One region of the Paenibacillus sp. FSL H3-0286 genome, then DNA from elsewhere that is predicted to be linked to it. Evidence: a T-box and tRNA genes for the amino acid it is inferred to sense, from the RefSeq annotation. Region 1 holds a T-box; the other holds one or more tRNA genes.
What was found. The T-box of region 1 lies ahead of metG (methionine--tRNA ligase). A T-box ahead of a tRNA ligase gene usually reads a tRNA of that ligase, here a tRNA-Met.

Region 1 (9,491 bases):
ATACCAAGGAAATCTCGTTCTCTTACACTATAGTTAAGATTCGATATCACCTTCTGTTCCCCATATGAAAAAGAAAGATCCTGTATATCGATGATATGCTGATGGCAGTCCAAGGATACCGATTGCATGCTTAAGTACCGCCTTTCCCTTATACTTTCCTTATTATTGTAAGGCCATAATCAGATTTTGCAAATTTTTCTCCATCAGAGTGAAGTAATTATCGCCGTTCTTCTCTTGCTCCGCAGTAAGTCCCTCTACCGGATTAAGCACCATAGTGGAAACGCCCGCTTCGGCGGCCAGAGTCTTAGCCAGTTTATCGGAGACAAGCTCTTCAAAAAAGATATACTTAATCCCTTCATCTTTTACCATTTTCGCAAGCTTCACTAAATCCTGTCCGCGCGGCTCAGCGTCTGGCGAAAGTCCCATAATCGCATGCTGATCCAATCCATAGTCACGGGCAAGGTAAGAAAAAGCCTGATGCGATACTACGATCTTATAGTTGGGCAGCTTAGCAAGCTCCTCTTTGAATTTACTGTCTAACGCCTGCAAACGTTCCGCAAGCTTATTGTAACGCTCTTCATAACCTTCTTTATGCTCAGGATCCACGGACTGAAGGCTTTCTTTAATATTCTGAGCCATGACAATGGCTGATTTTGGACTTACCCAAGTATGCGGGTCTGTATGCAAGCTGTCTCCTGAGGCATTACTGTTATGATCCGTGTCCTCATTTTGATGAGACTCTTCCTCACTTGCCCCATGATCATGCCCGTCATCTTCATCGGTCATGATATAATCAATACCTTGACTTACTTCAACCGCCTTAACTTTACTGCTGCTATCAAGGCCTTTTAAAAAGTTAGGAACCCAGCCTTCTAAGCCTGCACCGTTATATAGAAATAGCTGTGCCTTAGAAGTGTTGATAATATCTTGACTGCGCGGTGTCCAATCATGTGGCTCCACACCCACTGGAAGCAGGTTAATAGCATTGATATCTTCCCCGCCAATCTCCTTAGCAAACTCGTAAATAGGATAAAAGGTTGTAACTACATTTACTTTCCCTTCAACTATACTTCCACTGCTCTTAGGTCCGCATGCACTTAGTGTAAATACAAGTACCAGTGCAAGGACGAGCAAACTTATACGTGATTTCATTGCCGCCATTATATTGATCTACCCCTCAAATCGTAAATTTTACTATTAGTAGTATAATAGTAATCGTTACGATAAGTCAACAAAGAAACCTCACTCAGAAGAAAGACGGTATCGTCCTTTATAAAAAAGAAATGCTCCCACAACCAACCCGGCTGAAGGAGCATTCCCTTGTTCAAGCAACCTCATTAAAAAATTTCTACAACAGTATTGTCTTATTTCACTACTGCTCCGTTTGGCATACTGTCCGGCACGGTAGCGATCGTTAGCTGGTCATCTTTAGAAGCCGCCAAAATCATCCCTTGGGACAACTCCCCACGCAGCTTCACCGGTTTAAGGTTTACGATACAAATCACTTTACGTCCCACCAGCTCTTCCGGTGTATAGAATTTCGCGATACCAGAAACCACTTGACGTTGTTCATAACCCAGATCCAGTTGCAGCTTCAGCAGCTTGTCAGCTTTTTTCACTGGCTCTGCAGCAATAACCTGAGCTACCCGCAGCTCTGCTTTAGCGAAATCGTCAATGCCGATTTCCTCTTTATGCTCTTCCACTGGCTCGGAGTCCGCAGCAACAGGAGCAGCCGCTTCCGCCACTTCAGCCGCAGCTTTACCAGCGCCCATAGCCTCGGCAATATAAGCTACCTCTTGCTCCACATCTAGACGTGGGAAGATTGGATTGCCTTTCACCAGCTTTGTTCCTGCCGGAATCAGGCCAAAGGTCTTACCGCTATCCCAAGTCGTTAACTCACCAGGCTCAATACCCAGCTGTTCCCAGATCTTTGCTGGTGTCTGTGTCAAGAACGGCTGCAGCAGGATTGAAGCGGTACGCAGACCTTCCACCAGATGTCTCATCACAGAAGCCAGCTCGGCGGTTCTATTTTCATCTTTGGCAAGCACCCAAGGTTGTGTCTCATCGATATATTTGTTGGTGCGGCTAATGAATATTCCGATAGCTGTCAACGCCACGGAGAACTCCATTTTTTCCATAGCTTCTTCTACTTTGGCATAAGTATTCTCAGCCGCAGCTTGAAGCTCACCATCAAATGCTGTTACATTTCCTTCATATGCCGGAATCTCGCCTGCAAAATACTTTTCAACCATAGCCCCTGTACGGTTCAACAGGTTACCAAGGTCGTTGGCAAGATCATAGTTAACCCGGTCTACAAAGCTTTCCGGTGTGAACGTGCCATCCGAACCAAACGGTACTTCGCGCAGCAGGTAATAACGCAATGCATCCAAGCCATAACGATCAATCAGTGTCACAGGATCAACTACGTTACCTTTAGATTTCGACATTTTTCCATCTTTCATGAGCAACCAGCCATGGGCAAACACCTTTTTCGGAAGGGGTTCACCAAGCGCCATCAGAATGATCGGCCAGTAAATCGTATGGAAACGAACGATTTCTTTACCAACGATGTGTACATCCGCAGGCCAGAACTTGTCATACAAGCTGCGATCCTCGGAACCGTACCCCAGAGCTGTAATATAGTTAGTCAACGCATCAATCCACACGTACACGACATGCTTCTCGTCGCCCTTAACTTTTACGCCCCAATCAAAGGTTGTACGGGAAACTGCAAGGTCTTCCAGTCCGGGTTTGATGAAATTGTTAATCATTTCGTTCTTACGGGATTCCGGCAAAATAAACTCTGGATTCTCCTCGTAAAATTGCAGCAAACGATCCGCATATTTACTCATCCGGAAGAAATAACTTGCTTCCTTCACCAGCTCAACCGGGTGGCCGCTATCTGGGCTTTTTGCACCAGTAATCACACCGTTGTCATCACGCACTATATCAACTAATTGCGTTTCTGTGTAAAAGGTTTCATCTGGGATACTATACCAGCCTTCATATTCACCTTTATAGATGTCTCCTTGCTGCAGCAACCGATCAAAAATATCCTGTACCACTTTTTTATGCCGCTCTTCCGTAGTACGGATGAAGTCATCGTTCGAAATGTCCAGCTTACGCCATAGCTCCTTAATACCAACAACAATGTCGTCTACGAACTGCTGAGGGGTCTTTCCTGCTTCCTCTGCCTTCCGCTCGATCTTTTGTCCATGTTCGTCTGTACCGGTTAGATAACGCACTTCGTAGCCGCGCAGACGTTTGTAACGGGCCATTGCGTCTCCTGCCACGGTTGAATAAGCATGTCCGATATGTAGCTTGTCACTTGGATAATAAATTGGTGTCGTTAGGTAAAACGTTTTTTTCTCACTCATTCAGTAATCATCCTTTCTTATTAAAAAACAAAAAACTCCCGCCCCCATAATGGGGCGAGAGTATAACTCACGCGATACCACCCAAATTTCCTGTCTCTTCACAGAGCGCAGGCTTCGCCAGTTCCCTCGCGGGAACTGTCCATTAACGCTGGATCACGCTGTTATCTTACGTGAACCACAATTGCAGTTCCCGCTCGAACACAGTTCCTCCCGGACCATATTCAATCTAACGCTCCATACCGGATTTCAGCATATTCCGGCTCTCTGTAATGGACGTAACGATTTACTTATCCGTTCTTCGGAATTCATACTATTACTTGTGAATATACCCAATGGTAAGGCCCCATGTCAAGTCGCAGGGGCAGAATCCTTCTCAGCAGATTCATCTTGAAGAGGCGGCACAGGATCAAGTCCTCCAGGATGAAAGGGATGACATCTGGCAATCCGCTTAGCTGCAAGCCATGAGCCTTTCAATGGACCATGGACTTCAATGGCTTCCAGGGCATAGGCAGAGCAGGTTGGATAGAAGCGGCAGGTTGCAGGTTTAATAGGGGAAATGTACCTGCGGTACACCCGAATAGGCGCCTGAATCGTTCTGCGTAGGGTCACCATTTCTAAAGTCCCTTTTGTTTATCTGATGCTGCAACTAATTCTTCTTCCCGGTTCTCTTCACATTCTTTGCAATAACCGAACACCTCAAATTTATGCTTGACTACCCGGAATTGATCGGGTGTATCCGTTAAATTCATCGGGCAGAAATTAATCGGGTAGGTCTTTTGGCATTGAAGGCAGATCATATGATGGTGATGATCCTGATGATTGCAGCTTCCCTTGAACTTCACTCCGTCTTCAAAGACAATCTGTTCAAGCACACCAAGCTCTTCCATTACACGAAGATTGCGGTACACCGTATCAAAGCTAAGTCCCCTATACTTACGGCCCATATGCTCATATACATCCTTCGCTGACAAATATCCCTTATTCTCGCCGAATAACTGGGCAAGCGTTTTGCGTTGGTCGGTGATTCGCAGTCCTTGCCCCGACATGACTTCTAATATTTGTTCTGTCGACAGCATACGCTCATCTCCCATAAGATCAGTTCATTTATATTTCACTCTCTTAATAATGCCCCAAAATAAATGCCCCGTCAATGAAGCACCATGAAGCGCCCCTACGCAACCTCTGAATTATTATATTTAAACAAAAGCCCGGCTGCGTATTCCCTTACGGAATATTCAGCCGGGCCTTTATTGTAGATAATTCCCCAATAGAGCTTATAGGGATATTCCTATTTGTTATTTCTTTGCTGGAAGTGGAGTGATGAGGAAATTGACCGGCAAGTTACTGCCTGAAGCTGCTGTGAACAAAATCTCCACAGAACCTCCATACTCACCACTACGATAAACCACACTGTTCATGTCAGCGTTCGAGAGACTTCCCACGCTTGGCATATGCACGATTTGGTTATTAACCATAACCGGCCCCATATAGTTACCGCCACGTGGATTAAACGTAATCAATGAGTTTGGTGCAACATTTTCGAATCTGATCTTGTATAATACCCCGAAATTACCGGCATTGGATGCTTCCGTACCTGCCATTGGGTCTACGCCAGCCAGGTTCTTATCACTGGAATTATCGCCTAGCAGAAGTTTTGCAGGAGTTTTTCCTACCTCATCGGTAACCGTGATAATACGAGTAGAATCTTCGTAAGTTCCCCGATTATGCACTCCGTCTCGATCCAGAACTGGAAGTGTTGGAAGTGTAGTCAGTGGATCTTTATTCGCATCAATCAACATGACATTATAATCGATTGGATAATCACTAAATAAGTCCGCTTGAAGTGAAACAATTTCACTTGGTTTCATAGCAATTTGGTTTAGATCAGTCAGAATTGAGACACTTTCCCCTGGTTGCAGAACAATCGTTTTATAATGCTCATTTGTAAGCATAGATTTCCAATAACGTTCTACAGACATTTTACCAGTACCTTCAGGATATGTGCTTGGTCCTGCAAAGCCCACATATTCGGTTGTAAGCGTCGTTGGGTACAAATTGTTATTCGTAGCAATCACATACACTTTAGCTTTAATATTCAGGTTATTCTTGTGGTGAATCAAGAAGCGGGTTTTACCCAATGAAGTCTCACGGTAAGTAACACCTTCTGTATACACCGTTTCTGGGCTGTTGCTGCGAATTAGTTTATAAGGCTCGGAAGAAAGATTATAAGCTACTTGCTGCCAAGTCGGAACCATTGATCCATCGATGCTAAACACACTGCCCGGAGATGCAAATAATCTGTTGAAATCTTCTTTACTGTACAAGATTTCATCCGAAATATTAACGGTTTTCTCAAACGTGCTGATCGCGCCATGTGAATCTTTTACTTGGACAGCAATTGTCGCTGGACCCGGAGTAAAGAAAGCCTCGGCCTTGTTCGTCCAAGTTACGGTAATTTCATCACCATCAGGATCGCTACTTAGATCGGTATAAGTAATCATTTCACCCATCTTGTATGAATCCTTGTCTGTAGTGAAATTAGCAACTGGAGGTGTATTAGGTTTAAGCACTGTGATGGTCATGGTGTAAGGATCACTCCACTGTTGATTCGCATCCATTACGGAATAGGTTACTACATAATATCCTGGTTGATCATAGATATCCTGCTTGTTACCTCCCCAGCTTTCATCCACAATAGCTACACCATTTGGTGACGAGCTGGAGGTTACGAAGGTCACTGGTTCACCGGCGTAAATTTCAGTTGGCACTGTAAAGGAAGCTTTAGGTTTGTTGTTTAATGTAAGGATTACTCGTTTTTGCACATTATCAACGGTATATGGAATGCCCAGTGCTCCAGTTATGGATGTCAATGGAACCATGAAAGTCCCCTTGTATTGGTAAGCTGGACCTTTCATCGTCTTCTTCTCACCATTAACTGTATAGACCTTGCTGTCGGTCTTAAAGCGCATAACGTCGCTTCCCTTGGTAACAATGGTTTCTTTCGTTTTATAATCATAAACGTATTTCACGCCTACACGTTCTACCATAGCCCGGATCGAAACGTAGGATACGCCGTTTTTCACTGCCATAGGCTGATTAGCTAAATATTCCTGGCCGTTCTGATACATTTTGTTGCTGTTCATCATAAGAATAAGCTGACTGTTAGCCGCAGCACGAGCACCATCTGTTGTTGTAGGTTCTGTAGTAACTCCAGGTGTTGCAGTCGGAAGCGGTGTTGCAGTAGGTGCAATTGTTGCTGTAGGTTCAACAGTAGCCGTAGGATCAACTGTCTCTGCAGGAATTGGAGTAGGTGTTGGTGTCGGTGACACTACTCCTCCTGGCGTCTCCGTCGGCAATGGCGGCAATGGATCAGTAGATTCTGGCATTACCTCCGGCGCAGCTGAAACAACTGTCCCAACTACAGTAGTATTACTTGGGGTATTATTGACAGCTTCAGCAAAAGCCGGCACTGCCGCGGCGGCCTGAGATACGGCCAAAACAGCAACTAACGTTAACTTTTTCAAATCCATGATATAACTCCTCTGCTCCTATTTGTAAATATAAGTAGGTCTCTGTCTTTTTCATACTCCTCTTATATTCCCCGCAAAATGCTGCCACCCACGGTAGGGCGGCAAAAAGCTTTTGCCACGATCGTCATAACAAACATAGTATTAGACGCATGCCACCATAAAAAGTTTCATTATTAAGTAAAGAAAGATTAACGCTGTATTAAATATTGTTGGACAACCACGCTGTTTCCCCTGAAAAAAATGAGATTTTTTCTATAAATATGTTTATTTTTCGTCTGACTATATTCGCTTTCATTTGCTTTTGTTACAATGTATGGAAGAATATCTTTTACATGCGAGGGATAACATGTCCAAAAAAATCTCCATCCTCGTTCAATTAATCATGGGCTTCTCTCTAATCATCTTCACCATCGTAGGATTCACCATTTTTTTGTCCTACCGCTCTTCCTCTCAAGCTGTTCTAAACCGCTCCAACCAATATATCCTGGAATCCGTCAAGCAACTTCAAGGTAAAATGGACGCAATTCTTCAGGATAACGATAAGCTTTCTTCTACGATCATGTTCAGTCCCTTGATTCAAGAAACCTTGGGAGACTTAGCGTTGTCACGTTCACCTCGTACAGACGCCATGGAAATTACTCGTTACATAGATCAACAGACACGTTCCATAAACTCTGACATCCAGTTCAAGCTGCTCGGTCTGTCCGATGATCAGGTGTATACCAACAGCAGTTCCTTAAAGGTCATCTGGGACAGCGAAAAGGAAATCCGCGATGCTTATTGGTTTCCGGCTATAGCACAGAATAAAGGCCGAATGGTCTGGTTCGGTGTAGATGTATGGCAGAACGGTAATATCCCTGTGGTGATGGGAGCCAGACAAATTAATGATTGGAATGATCTAAACCGGTTAGGAACCCTGTTTCTTGTCCTCCCTGTCGAGGTTATCCATAACGCTGTCAGCCAATTTCACCTCGGCAAAAACGAGAAAATCCAAGTTGTTGATTCATTTAATACCATTGTCTATTCCACAGATCCAAAAGAAATTGGACTCTATATGAACGACGGGCTTCTAAAACAATTCAGCAATCATAAAGCCAGAATCGTTCCACAAAAAATAAACTCACGCAATCTGTTCGTATCCTATGCCTATTCCGACTATAGCGAGTGGAGCGTTTTTGCTTACATTGATTCTAAAGACGCTGTTAAAGATTTAAATACGATCCGCCGGAATATTATTTTAATTGGCCTGCTGGGGATGGGTGCTGCCCTACTATTCACTTTCTTTTTCTCTTGGACCCTATCCAAGCCCCTTCGTAATCTGGCAACCAAGCTGAGCAATGTCGAACGGGGAACTACTTTACCTTTTGTAAAAACAACCATGAACAAAGAAATGGCTATCCTTTATTCAAGCTATAATTCGATGCTCCAAAACCTGGATCATACTATAGCTGACCTATCCAGCAAACAAATTAGTGAAAAGCAAGCTCAGATCGTAGCACTCAAAGCGCAATTCCGCCCGCATTTTCTTTATAACACTTTGAATACAATCTATTGGTCGCTCGCCAACAAGCGCATGCAGGAAGAGTCCCAAATGGTACTCGCTCTAAGTGATCTGCTCCGCTATAGTATTGACCGCGGATCCGAATTCGTTACAGTTGAGGAGGATTTAAAGCAATTAGAACGATTCATTTTTCTCCAGAAGCTGCGCTACGAGGACAAATTGCAGATTGATCTTTTTGTAAATCCTGAGGTTATGAATGGCCAGCTTATGAAATTAACCCTTCAGCCACTTGTCGAAAATGCCATTACTCATGGACTTGAACCCACACTTCGGGAAGTATGGCTAATTCGCATACGCGCCTATAGTGAAGGAACCTCTCTGGTGTTAACTGTAGAAGACAACGGGGACGGCATGAGCGAGGAAAGTATGGCAGACGCATTAGTCGGCGGTGAGGTTAATCCGGAGAAGCTGCTTCATACCGGAATTGGACTATCCAATCTAAATCATCGCATAGAGCTGATCTACGGACAGGAATTTGGTCTACAGCTATCAACAAGCGAGCTTGGTGGCTTATTTGTGAAGGTCACTGTTCCATTACAGTATGATCAAAGTTAAGGGGGCACAACGATGAATGTGTTAATCGTGGACGATGAAAGTTTTGTTCGCCGTTCTCTGTCAGAAATGCTGGGAAGTGCGAATCACAACTTTAGCATTATTGGCTCGGCAGAGAACGGTTTAGAGGCTGTGCAATTGTTAAAAGAGCATATGGTTGATCTGGTGATATCCGATATCCGAATGCCCGGCATGGATGGGCTGGAACTCGCAAAGCATATCCATGAATGTTATCCAGACACTGAAACCGTGCTGCTCACAGGTTATCAGGACTTCACCTATGCCAGTCAAGCCATCCGTTATGGTGTAAAGGAATATTTGGTTAAACCAAATTCAGTAGAACATATTCTTGAAGTCGCAACAGGCGTATATGAACGTCTTCAATTGAAGAAACAGCAGAGGCAATTAACGCAGCTAAGAGAAAAAAACCTTCGGGAGAAACGCTTATCTGATCTTCTTTACGGCATCCCG
Region 2 (9,491 bases), 3.0 Mb from region 1:
GGAAGCTCAGCTTCCAAAACTCAGGTTTAGGCCTGTTACTCACTCGTTGCTCAGTTTTGAGAGTTTAAGCTCTCAAGTAAGACTTGATCCTTGAAAACTGGATACCGAAACGAATTTGCGTTTTAGAACATCTTTTAGCAACTTGTGTAAACAAGTAAATGTTATTAGTGAGATGATTCCAAAGAGAATGTCATCGTATGATATTTTCCTGCGGAAAAATCAAGGTTAAGCTAATAAGAGCACACGGAGGATGCCTAGGCGCCAGGAGCCGACGAAGGACGTGGCGAACAACGAAACTGCCTCGGGGAGCTGTAAGCAAGCTTTGATCCGGGGGTGTCCGAATGGGGAAACCCAGCTGTGGTAATTCGCAGTTACTCATTTCTGAATACATAGGAAATGTAGAGGCAGACCAGGGGAACTGAAACATCTAAGTACCCTGAGGAAGAGAAAACAATAGTGATTCCGTCAGTAGCGGCGAGCGAACGCGGAACAGCCTAAACCTAAGAGCTTGCTCTTAGGGGTTGTGGGACGTCTCACATGGAGTTACAAAGGAATATGGTAGGTGAAGAGGTCTGGAAAGGCCCGCGATAGAGGTAAAAGCCCTGTAACCTAAACTGTATTCTCTCCGAGACGGATCCCGAGTAGTGCGGGGCACGTGAAACCCCGTATGAATCCAGCAGGACCATCTGCTAAGGCTAAATACTACCTGGCGACCGATAGTGAAACAGTACCGTGAGGGAAAGGTGAAAAGCACCCCGGAAGGGGAGTGAAATAGAACCTGAAACCGTGTGCTTACAAAAAGTCAGAGCCCTATTAATGGGTGATGGCGTGCCTTTTGTAGAATGAACCGGCGAGTTACGTTTAACATGCAAGGTTAAGCCGAGAAGGTGGAGCCGCAGCGAAAGCGAGTCTGAATAGGGCGAATTAGTATGTGGACGTAGACCCGAAACCGTGTGATCTACCCCTGTCCAGGGTGAAGGTGCGGTAACACGCACTGGAGGCCCGAACCCACGTACGTTGAAAAGTGCGGGGATGAGGTGGGGGTAGCGGAGAAATTCCAATCGAACTCGGAGATAGCTGGTTCTCCCCGAAATAGCTTTAGGGCTAGCCTCGGTATAAGAGTAGTGGAGGTAGAGCACTGATTGGGTGCGGGGTCCGCAAGGATTACCAAGCTCAGTCAAACTCCGAATGCCATATACTTATTGCCGGGAGTCAGACAGTGAGTGCTAAGATCCATTGTCAAAAGGGAAACAGCCCAGACCATCAGCTAAGGTCCCCAAGTGTGTGTTAAGTGGGAAAGGATGTGGAGTTGCACAGACAACCAGGATGTTGGCTTAGAAGCAGCCACCATTGAAAGAGTGCGTAATAGCTCACTGGTCGAGTGACTCTGCGCCGAAAATGTAACGGGGCTAAACACACCACCGAAGCTATGGCTAGATACGTATGTATCTGGGGTAGGGGAGCGTTGTGTAGGGGTTGAAGGTGTACTGAAAAGAGCGCTGGACACTACACAAGTGAGAATGCCGGTATGAGTAACGAAAAGATCAGTGAGAATCTGATCCGCCGAAAGCCCAAGGTTTCCTGAGGAAGGCTCGTCCGCTCAGGGTAAGTCGGGACCTAAGGCGAGGCCGAAAGGCGTAGTCGAAGGACAACAGTTTGAAATTACTGTACCACCGTAATCCGCTATGAGCGATGGGGTGACGCAGGAGGGTAGTGACGCGGACTGATGGATGTCCGTCTAAGCAGTGAGGCTGATGTGTAGGCAAATCCGCACATCATTAAGGCTGGGCTGTGATGGGGAGCGAAAATTATAGTAGCGAAGGTCATGATCTCACACTGCCAAGAAAAGCCTCTAGCCAGGAGAAGGTGCCCGTACCGCAAACCGACACAGGTAGGCGAGAAGAGAATTCTAAGGCGCGCGGAAGAACTCTCGTTAAGGAACTCGGCAAAATGACCCCGTAACTTCGGGAGAAGGGGTGCCCCGGTAGTGTGAATAGCACGAGGGGGCCGCAGTGAAAAGGCCCAAGCGACTGTTTAGCAAAAACACAGGTCTGTGCGAAGCCGCAAGGCGAAGTATACGGGCTGACGCCTGCCCGGTGCTGGAAGGTTAAGGGGAGTGGTTAGGGGTAACCCGAAGCTATGAACCGAAGCCCCAGTAAACGGCGGCCGTAACTATAACGGTCCTAAGGTAGCGAAATTCCTTGTCAGGTAAATTCTGACCCGCACGAATGGCGTAACGACTTGGGCGCTGTCTCAACGAGAGATCCGGTGAAATTTTAATACCTGTGAAGATGCAGGTTACCCGCGACAAGACGGAAAGACCCCATGGAGCTTTACTGCAGCTTGATATTGAATTTGGGTACGATCTGTACAGGATAGGTGGGAGCCGTAGAAATCGGAGCGCAAGCTTCGGTGGAGGCGCCGTTGGGATACCACCCTGATCGTATCTAGGTTCTAACCTAGTGCCCTTATCGGGTACGGGGACCGTGTCAGGCGGGCAGTTTGACTGGGGCGGTCGCCTCCTAAAGAGTAACGGAGGCGTTCCAAGGTTCCCTCAGAATGGTTGGAAATCATTCGCAGAGTGCAAAGGCATAAGGGAGCTTGACTGCGAGACCTACAAGTCGAGCAGGGACGAAAGTCGGACTTAGTGATCCGGTGGTACCGCATGGAAGGGCCATCGCTCAACGGATAAAAGCTACCCTGGGGATAACAGGCTTATCTCCCCCAAGAGTCCACATCGACGGGGAGGTTTGGCACCTCGATGTCGGCTCATCGCATCCTGGGGCTGAAGTAGGTCCCAAGGGTTGGGCTGTTCGCCCATTAAAGCGGTACGCGAGCTGGGTTCAGAACGTCGTGAGACAGTTCGGTCCCTATCTGTCGTGGGCGCAGGAAATTTGAGAGGAGCTGTCCTTAGTACGAGAGGACCGGGATGGACGTACCGCTGGTGCACCAGTTGTTCCGCCAGGAGCATGGCTGGGTAGCTACGTACGGACGGGATAAGCGCTGAAAGCATCTAAGCGTGAAGCCCCCCTCAAGATGAGATTTCCCAATTAGTAAGACCCCTTGAAGACGACGAGGTAGATAGGTTGGAGGTGGAAGTGCAGTAATGCATGGAGCTGACCAATACTAATCGGTCGAGGGCTTATCCTAAAAATACCCCAAAAAGTGAAGAAGAAGCTGCGAAGCTAATTCCGAATACTTTCCGGGGGCCCCGTAAGAAGGGCAAACGCAAATTCGTTTCGGATTCAGTTTTCAGGCGATTAAGCCTGAGCATTTACGCTGTAAATGCCCGTTTGGTGGCGATAGCGGAGGGGTTCCACACGTACCCATCCCGAACACGACCGTTAAGCCCTCCAGCGCCGATGGTACTTGGACCGAAGGGTCCTGGGAGAGTAGGACGCCGCCAAGCGGACAACCACATTACCCGTGGTATTTTTTTTGCCCTTAATATTAATATGTCTTAGAAGGGCCTTTAGCTCAGCTGGTTAGAGCGCACCCCTGATAAGGGTGAGGTCGGTGGTTCGAGTCCACTAAGGCCCACCATATTCCCTGATAGCTCAGTTGGTAGAGCACTCGACTGTTAATCGAGTTGTCACAGGTTCGAGTCCTGTTCGGGGAGCCATTTATGGAGAGGTGTCCGAGTTTGGCCGAAGGAGCACGATTGGAAATCGTGTAGGCGCCACAAGCGTCTCGAGGGTTCGAATCCCTCTCTCTCCGCCATAAAAATTATTAGCATGGCCCGTTGGTCAAGGGGTTAAGACACCTCCCTTTCACGGAGGTAACATGGGTTCGAATCCCATACGGGTCATATCATGGAGGCTTAGCTCAGCTGGGAGAGCATCTGCCTTACAAGCAGAGGGTCGGGGGTTCGATCCCCTCAGCCTCCACCATATTATTTTCACTGACGCGGGGTGGAGCAGCCCGGTAGCTCGTCGGGCTCATAACCCGAAGGTCGCAGGTTCAAGTCCTGCCCCCGCAACCAATTTACTCTTATACATTATGTTTAGGGATAAGCTGGTATGGTGAAAATGAATAGTATATACTTATTAATGACGCGGGGTGGAGCAGCCCGGTAGCTCGTCGGGCTCATAACCCGAAGGCCGCAGGTTCAAATCCTGCCCCCGCAACCAATTTACACTTATGCATTATGTCTATGGAACCGTGGTGTAGTTGGCCTAACATGCCTGCCTGTCACGCAGGAGATCGCGGGTTCGAATCCCGTCGGTTCCGCCATTTAGTTAATTATTATTGGGGATTAGCCAAGCGGTAAGGCAACGGACTTTGACTCCGTCATGCATAGGTTCAAATCCTATATCCCCAGCCATTTATGAGAGCCATTAGCTCAGTTGGTAGAGCACCTGACTTTTAATCAGGGTGTCGAAGGTTCGAGTCCTTCATGGCTCACCATTTTTTTTTAAGTGTGCGCGTGTGGCGGAATTGGCAGACGCACCAGACTTAGGATCTGGCGTTTCACGACGTGGGGGTTCGAGTCCCTTCACGCGCACCATGTTTTTGCGGACGTGGCTCAGCGGTAGAGCATCGCCTTGCCAAGGCGAGGGTCGCGGGTTCGATTCCCGTCGTCCGCTCCATATAGATTTTGCGCCCTTAGCTCAGCTGGATAGAGCGTTTGACTACGAATCAAAAGGCCGGGAGTTCGAATCTCTCAGGGCGCGCCATTTTTATTACTAAGCAGTTATAGTATTGTTAACGGGATGTAGCTCAGCTTGGTAGAGCACCTGGTTTGGGACCAGGGGGTCGCATGTTCAAATCGTGTCATCCCGATTTTATACCTTTGCGGGTGTAGTTCAATGGTAGAACTTCAGCCTTCCAAGCTGATAGCGTGGGTTCGATTCCCATCACCCGCTTATAAAGAGAGACACCTGCCGGTATTAGGCGGGTGTTTTTTTGTATAGTTAAGCACGTATGGATACAATAGGAACTAGAGATTTTATTTGAGGAGGGGCCAATGTTTGAATTTGAAGCAAGGTTAGTCAGACCAGATACGAATGGGAGTTGGACATATCTTACGGTTCCTTTTGACGCTGAACAAATATATGAAACTAAATCAAGGATACAAGTTAAAGGAAGCCTGAATGACATTCCCTATAGAGGAACACTCATGCCGCATGGTAATGGGAAACATTTTATGGTCGTGAAAAAAGAACTGCGAGACTTAGCCCATGCTCAACCTGGAGATATAGTTCGGGTGACAATGGAACAAGATCATCAATTGCGAGAGATAGAAGCTCCAGAAGATTTTCTGGACGCACTAAGCAGCAATGAGCAGGCAGAGGTATATTATAACAGCTTGGCTTATTCCTATCGGAAGGAATATGTGAGCTGGATCGAAGGGGCGAAAAGACCGGAAACCAGAGCAGCAAGGATCCAGAAGTCAGTTAATAAGCTGGAAGAAGGTTTGAGGCTTAAATAATAGAACAGCGTCCTCCTCCTTAATATCTGGAAAGGGACGCTGCTGTAGCGGGTATATAAGGGATCGTCCTTATATAAGAACGCCTACTTCACCATTATTCACGAACTTAATGCTTTCGATCTTCACCTCTAGTTGACCTGAAGGAATCGCTAGCTGACAAGTACTGCCGAGCTCAGCCAGCAGCAGCTGCATGCCTATAGGTGACAACATAGAAATCTTGTTATTGTTAGGTTCTGCTTGGTTAGGAAATACGATGGTATAGATATCTGTAGTATTATCGTCCAAGTAACGAAGCTGCAGCTGACTTCCGATAAAGACCTGTGAATTTAAATCTTCACCATTGAACTCAGTTAGTAATTGTTCCAGCTCGGAGCAATAACGGGATAACAGCGTTTCAGCGTTGCTTCTATCCTTGCTCCGTACCGGAAAGTACTGATTTAGAAATGCGATTTTTTCCTCATCAAAATAGATAAGCTGCTGAAGCAGCTGTGTCCGTGAGCCTTCATAGATAAGACTATGGTTCATAGTAGATTTCACCCCCTCTAAGTAGCACATTCCTTGTAAACCTGTTATGGTGTGTTGCCATCTTAAAATCCCTCCTATACAAATAGAGGTCCCCCAATGGAGACCTTCTGATCAGTATACCAGCTTCTATTTGTAAATCCAATCCATTTTAAAAGGGGAATTAAAACCTTCTAAATATTGTAATGAAAACCTTTGACTATTACATACTTGGGTGCTATGATAGGCTGATGCATAGGCATTTCGTAGAAAACTGCGAAATGCCTATACTGTATTTTGAAGATATTTTTACATTAATTGTTACCTGGGGAGTGATACGCCATGTACATTTCGTTGAGTTCACATATAGATTCCAGAACTATAAAATAACTACTTAATTTATTAAAGGAGGAGATCAGGATGATTCAAGTTAAAGAGTTTGTAGATGCTGATAATTCTTATGCAGAGAATAAAGCTAATGAGTTCCTGGCAGGACTACGGGAGGAACAGATTGTGAATATCTGTTACGGTTCGGTAGTTAAATCATCACGTGATGGGGCAGAGCACCAAAGAACCACTATACTGGTCGTGTATAAGACAAATGAAAGGCAATAACTGGAACACGTTTTTTTCATGTCTATCCATTGTCTCCACGCTGGGCGTTGTGATTGTCATCATTTATTATGTTTTCAGCTAATTAGCAAAAAGAGGACCTTTCCCATCTACGGGCAAAGGTCCTCTTTAGTTTATAAGTGCATTTACAATCTTACATTCCGTCTGGTACAGATAAACCCAAACCGGATGCGATACGCTGTCCCAAGTCTGGATCAGCTTTAAAGAAATGCTCAATCTGGAGACGTTTGATATCGTTACTTTCAACAGGAGTCATAGCGCCAACGATATTTTGAACTAGACGGGTACGTTCTTCTTCAGACATTAGACGGTACAAGTCACCTGGTTGTGTATAGTGATCGTCACTATTGTAGGAGACACTATCCGCATAACCAGAGACTTCGAACGGCGATGTTTTATGCTGCGGTGATTCTTTAGGTCCTCCTAAGCTGTTAGGCTCGTAATAGGCACCGGAACCGCCATTGTTGCCCAAGGCCATACCACCATCACGTTGATAGTTCTTCACTTCTACTTTTGGACGGTTGATAGGTAAACTGTTATGGTTAGGGCCAACCCGGTGGCGGTGTGCATCACCATAAGCGAACAGACGGCCTTGTAGCAATTTATCCGGCGAAGCTTCAATACCAGGAACGAAAGAGCCGGGGGAGAATGTAACTTGTTCTACTTCAGCGAAGTAGTTCTCCGGATTGCGATCCAATACCATACGTCCAACCTCGATTAACGGATAATCTTTTTGCGACCAGACCTTTGTTACATCAAATGGATCAAAACGGTAAGTTTTCGCATCTTCGATTGGCATAATTTGCACGTAGAGCTTCCAAGCAGGGAAATCTCCTTTATCAATAGCATTAAACAAGTCCTCTGTATGATAATCCGGGTTTTCCCCAGCGATTTTGGCAGCAAGGTCTGCATCTAGATTCTTAATGCCTTGTTCTGTTTTGAAATGGTATTTCACCCAGACTGCATTGCCCTCGGCATTTACCCACTTGAAGGTGTGGCTACCGAACCCATGCATATGTCTCAGCGTAGCTGGAATTCCGCGATCCGACATCAAAATCGTTACCTGATGCAGAGATTCAGGCGATAAAGACCAGAAGTCCCATACAGCATTCGGGTTCTTCAGATGTGTCTGTGGATCACGTTTCTGTGTATGAATAAAGTCCGGGAATTTAATCGCATCACGAACGAAGAATACAGGCGTATTGTTACCTACGAGATCATAGTTTCCTTCTTCAGTATAGAACTTCACGGCAAATCCACGAGGGTCACGTACGGTATCAGCAGAACCTAATTCACCAGCTACAGTAGAAAAACGAATGAACAACGGTGTACGTTTGCCTACTTCAGACAAAAAGTTAGCTTTTGTGTATTGGGTTAGATCTTTTGTAACTTCAAAATACCCGTGAGCGCCAGCACCTTTAGCATGAACGACACGTTCAGGAACACGTTCTCTGTTAAAGTGGGCTAATTTCTCAAGCAAATGGACATCTTGCAGTAAAGTGGGACCGCGGTCACCGGCTGTCATTGAATTCTGATTGTCGCCTACTGGAGCACCCCAGCTGGTTGTAAGATTATTATTATTGGAGCTCATTAATAGAATCACCTCATGAGATTTGATTTTAGATTTAGTATAAGTTCTATATTAATGTTTTTTAGAGAAATTGCAACACATTTTAAATAATTGACTCATTACAATATGTGGTAATCGTCAATACATCGTTGGCACATTCAGATATATATGATAGACAAAGTGATTAATTACTTAGCAGAATTAAAAAAGAAACAGCGCATCCCTACCATCACTGAAGGGGTGCGCTGCATTTTTTGATATAGAAGATATTCGGTTCTTGTACTTAGGCTTTAATGTACATTCTGTTGTAATATTCATCTAACATTCTTTTGGTGGCAAACTCCGTACGGGTGGTTTCGATACTCTTTTTCATCATTTGTACCCACTGTTCACGATTCTCGTAAAAGGTTGGGAGTACACGTTTCAATAAGGTGTCGTACAGTGCATCACTATCATGCTTATCCAGCACCTCAAAGTCTGTAGTTTCGAAGCCGTCTCCAATCTGCCAGCCATTCTCACCATCGATGCAGGCTTCCGGCCACCAGCCATCCAGAATAGAACAGTTCAATACACCGTTCATAGCTGCTTTCATCCCGGAGGTGCCGCTGGCTTCCAATGGTCTGCGTGGATTGTTGAGCCAAATATCAGCACCGCGCGTCAGCTGGGCGCCAATCGTCATATCGTAATTCTCGAGGAACACAACACTCTTTGGATACTTTTTCATCATCGCTACTAGGTTACTGACGATTTTTTTACCGTTATCATCGAGTGGGTGCGCTTTGCCGGAGAATACAATTTGTATCTTTCCAGACTCCAGATAAGGTTCGATAATTTCTGGCTGCGAGAAGATCAGGTCGCTTCGTTTATATGGAGCAGCTCTGCGTGAGAAGCCGATGAGTAGATTGTCAGCATTTAAGCTAATGCCGGAACGTTCTTTGATGAACTGGATCAGTTCGCCCTTGATCTCTTTATGCACTGCCCATAAGTCACCATCCTGTTCGTAGGCTTGTGTCATTCTATCATCTACCCAGGTAGGAGTATGGATGGCATTAGTAATGCCTATAATTTCTGATCTTCCGGCTACTTCCTTCCACATTTTATTAGCCGTATCGGCGTGTAGCTGGGCTACTGCGTTGGAAATACGTGATAGTCTTAGACCTGCAACCGTCATATTAAATGGCTCGCCGCCGATCCGCTCCATCTGGTCACGGGTTAAGCCGTTGAACGCACTCATATACTCAAGTCGGTCGAGAGGATGGGTTTCGTTGCCTTCTTTGATTGGTGTGTGGGTAGTGAATACGACTTCTTCGCGAGTGGCTTTCCACGCTTCTTCGAAGGTATGGCCTCCGGACATTT

Region 2: it encodes a tRNA-Met, which carries the amino acid that the T-box ahead of metG (methionine--tRNA ligase) is inferred to sense. The anticodon was not compared.

Annotation. Positions count from the first base shown of each region.
Region 1 is NZ_CP150285.1:5,077,106-5,086,596, forward strand. Features, by position in the region: gene MHB37_RS22935 (metal ABC transporter ATP-binding protein) at 1-128, opposite strand, end outside; gene MHB37_RS22940 (metal ABC transporter solute-binding protein, Zn/Mn family) at 163-1,161, opposite strand; gene metG (methionine--tRNA ligase) at 1,365-3,377, opposite strand; T-box leader at 3,425-3,685, opposite strand; gene yidD (membrane protein insertion efficiency factor YidD) at 3,726-3,989, opposite strand; gene MHB37_RS22955 (Fur family transcriptional regulator) at 3,992-4,453, opposite strand; gene MHB37_RS22960 (copper amine oxidase N-terminal domain-containing protein) at 4,673-6,907, opposite strand; gene MHB37_RS22965 (sensor histidine kinase) at 7,254-9,023, shown strand; gene MHB37_RS22970 (response regulator) at 9,036-9,491, shown strand, end outside.
Region 2 is NZ_CP150285.1:958,275-967,765, forward strand. Features, by position in the region: rRNA gene MHB37_RS04115 (23S ribosomal RNA) at 224-3,150, shown strand; rRNA gene rrf (5S ribosomal RNA) at 3,293-3,409, shown strand; tRNA gene MHB37_RS04125 (tRNA-Ile) at 3,467-3,543, shown strand; tRNA gene MHB37_RS04130 (tRNA-Asn) at 3,547-3,622, shown strand; tRNA gene MHB37_RS04135 (tRNA-Ser) at 3,628-3,720, shown strand; tRNA gene MHB37_RS04140 (tRNA-Glu) at 3,737-3,808, shown strand; tRNA gene MHB37_RS04145 (tRNA-Val) at 3,815-3,890, shown strand; tRNA gene MHB37_RS04150 (tRNA-Met) at 3,906-3,982, shown strand; tRNA gene MHB37_RS04155 (tRNA-Met) at 4,054-4,130, shown strand; tRNA gene MHB37_RS04160 (tRNA-Asp) at 4,156-4,233, shown strand; tRNA gene MHB37_RS04165 (tRNA-Gln) at 4,250-4,324, shown strand; tRNA gene MHB37_RS04170 (tRNA-Lys) at 4,332-4,407, shown strand; tRNA gene MHB37_RS04175 (tRNA-Leu) at 4,423-4,507, shown strand; tRNA gene MHB37_RS04180 (tRNA-Gly) at 4,515-4,589, shown strand; tRNA gene MHB37_RS04185 (tRNA-Arg) at 4,600-4,676, shown strand; tRNA gene MHB37_RS04190 (tRNA-Pro) at 4,709-4,782, shown strand; tRNA gene MHB37_RS04195 (tRNA-Gly) at 4,795-4,865, shown strand; gene MHB37_RS04200 (YdeI/OmpD-associated family protein) at 4,967-5,431, shown strand; gene MHB37_RS04205 (GreA/GreB family elongation factor) at 5,501-5,956, opposite strand; gene MHB37_RS04210 (sporulation protein Cse60) at 6,353-6,547, shown strand; gene katA (catalase KatA) at 6,699-8,156, opposite strand; gene glgP (alpha-glucan family phosphorylase) at 8,419-9,491, opposite strand, start outside.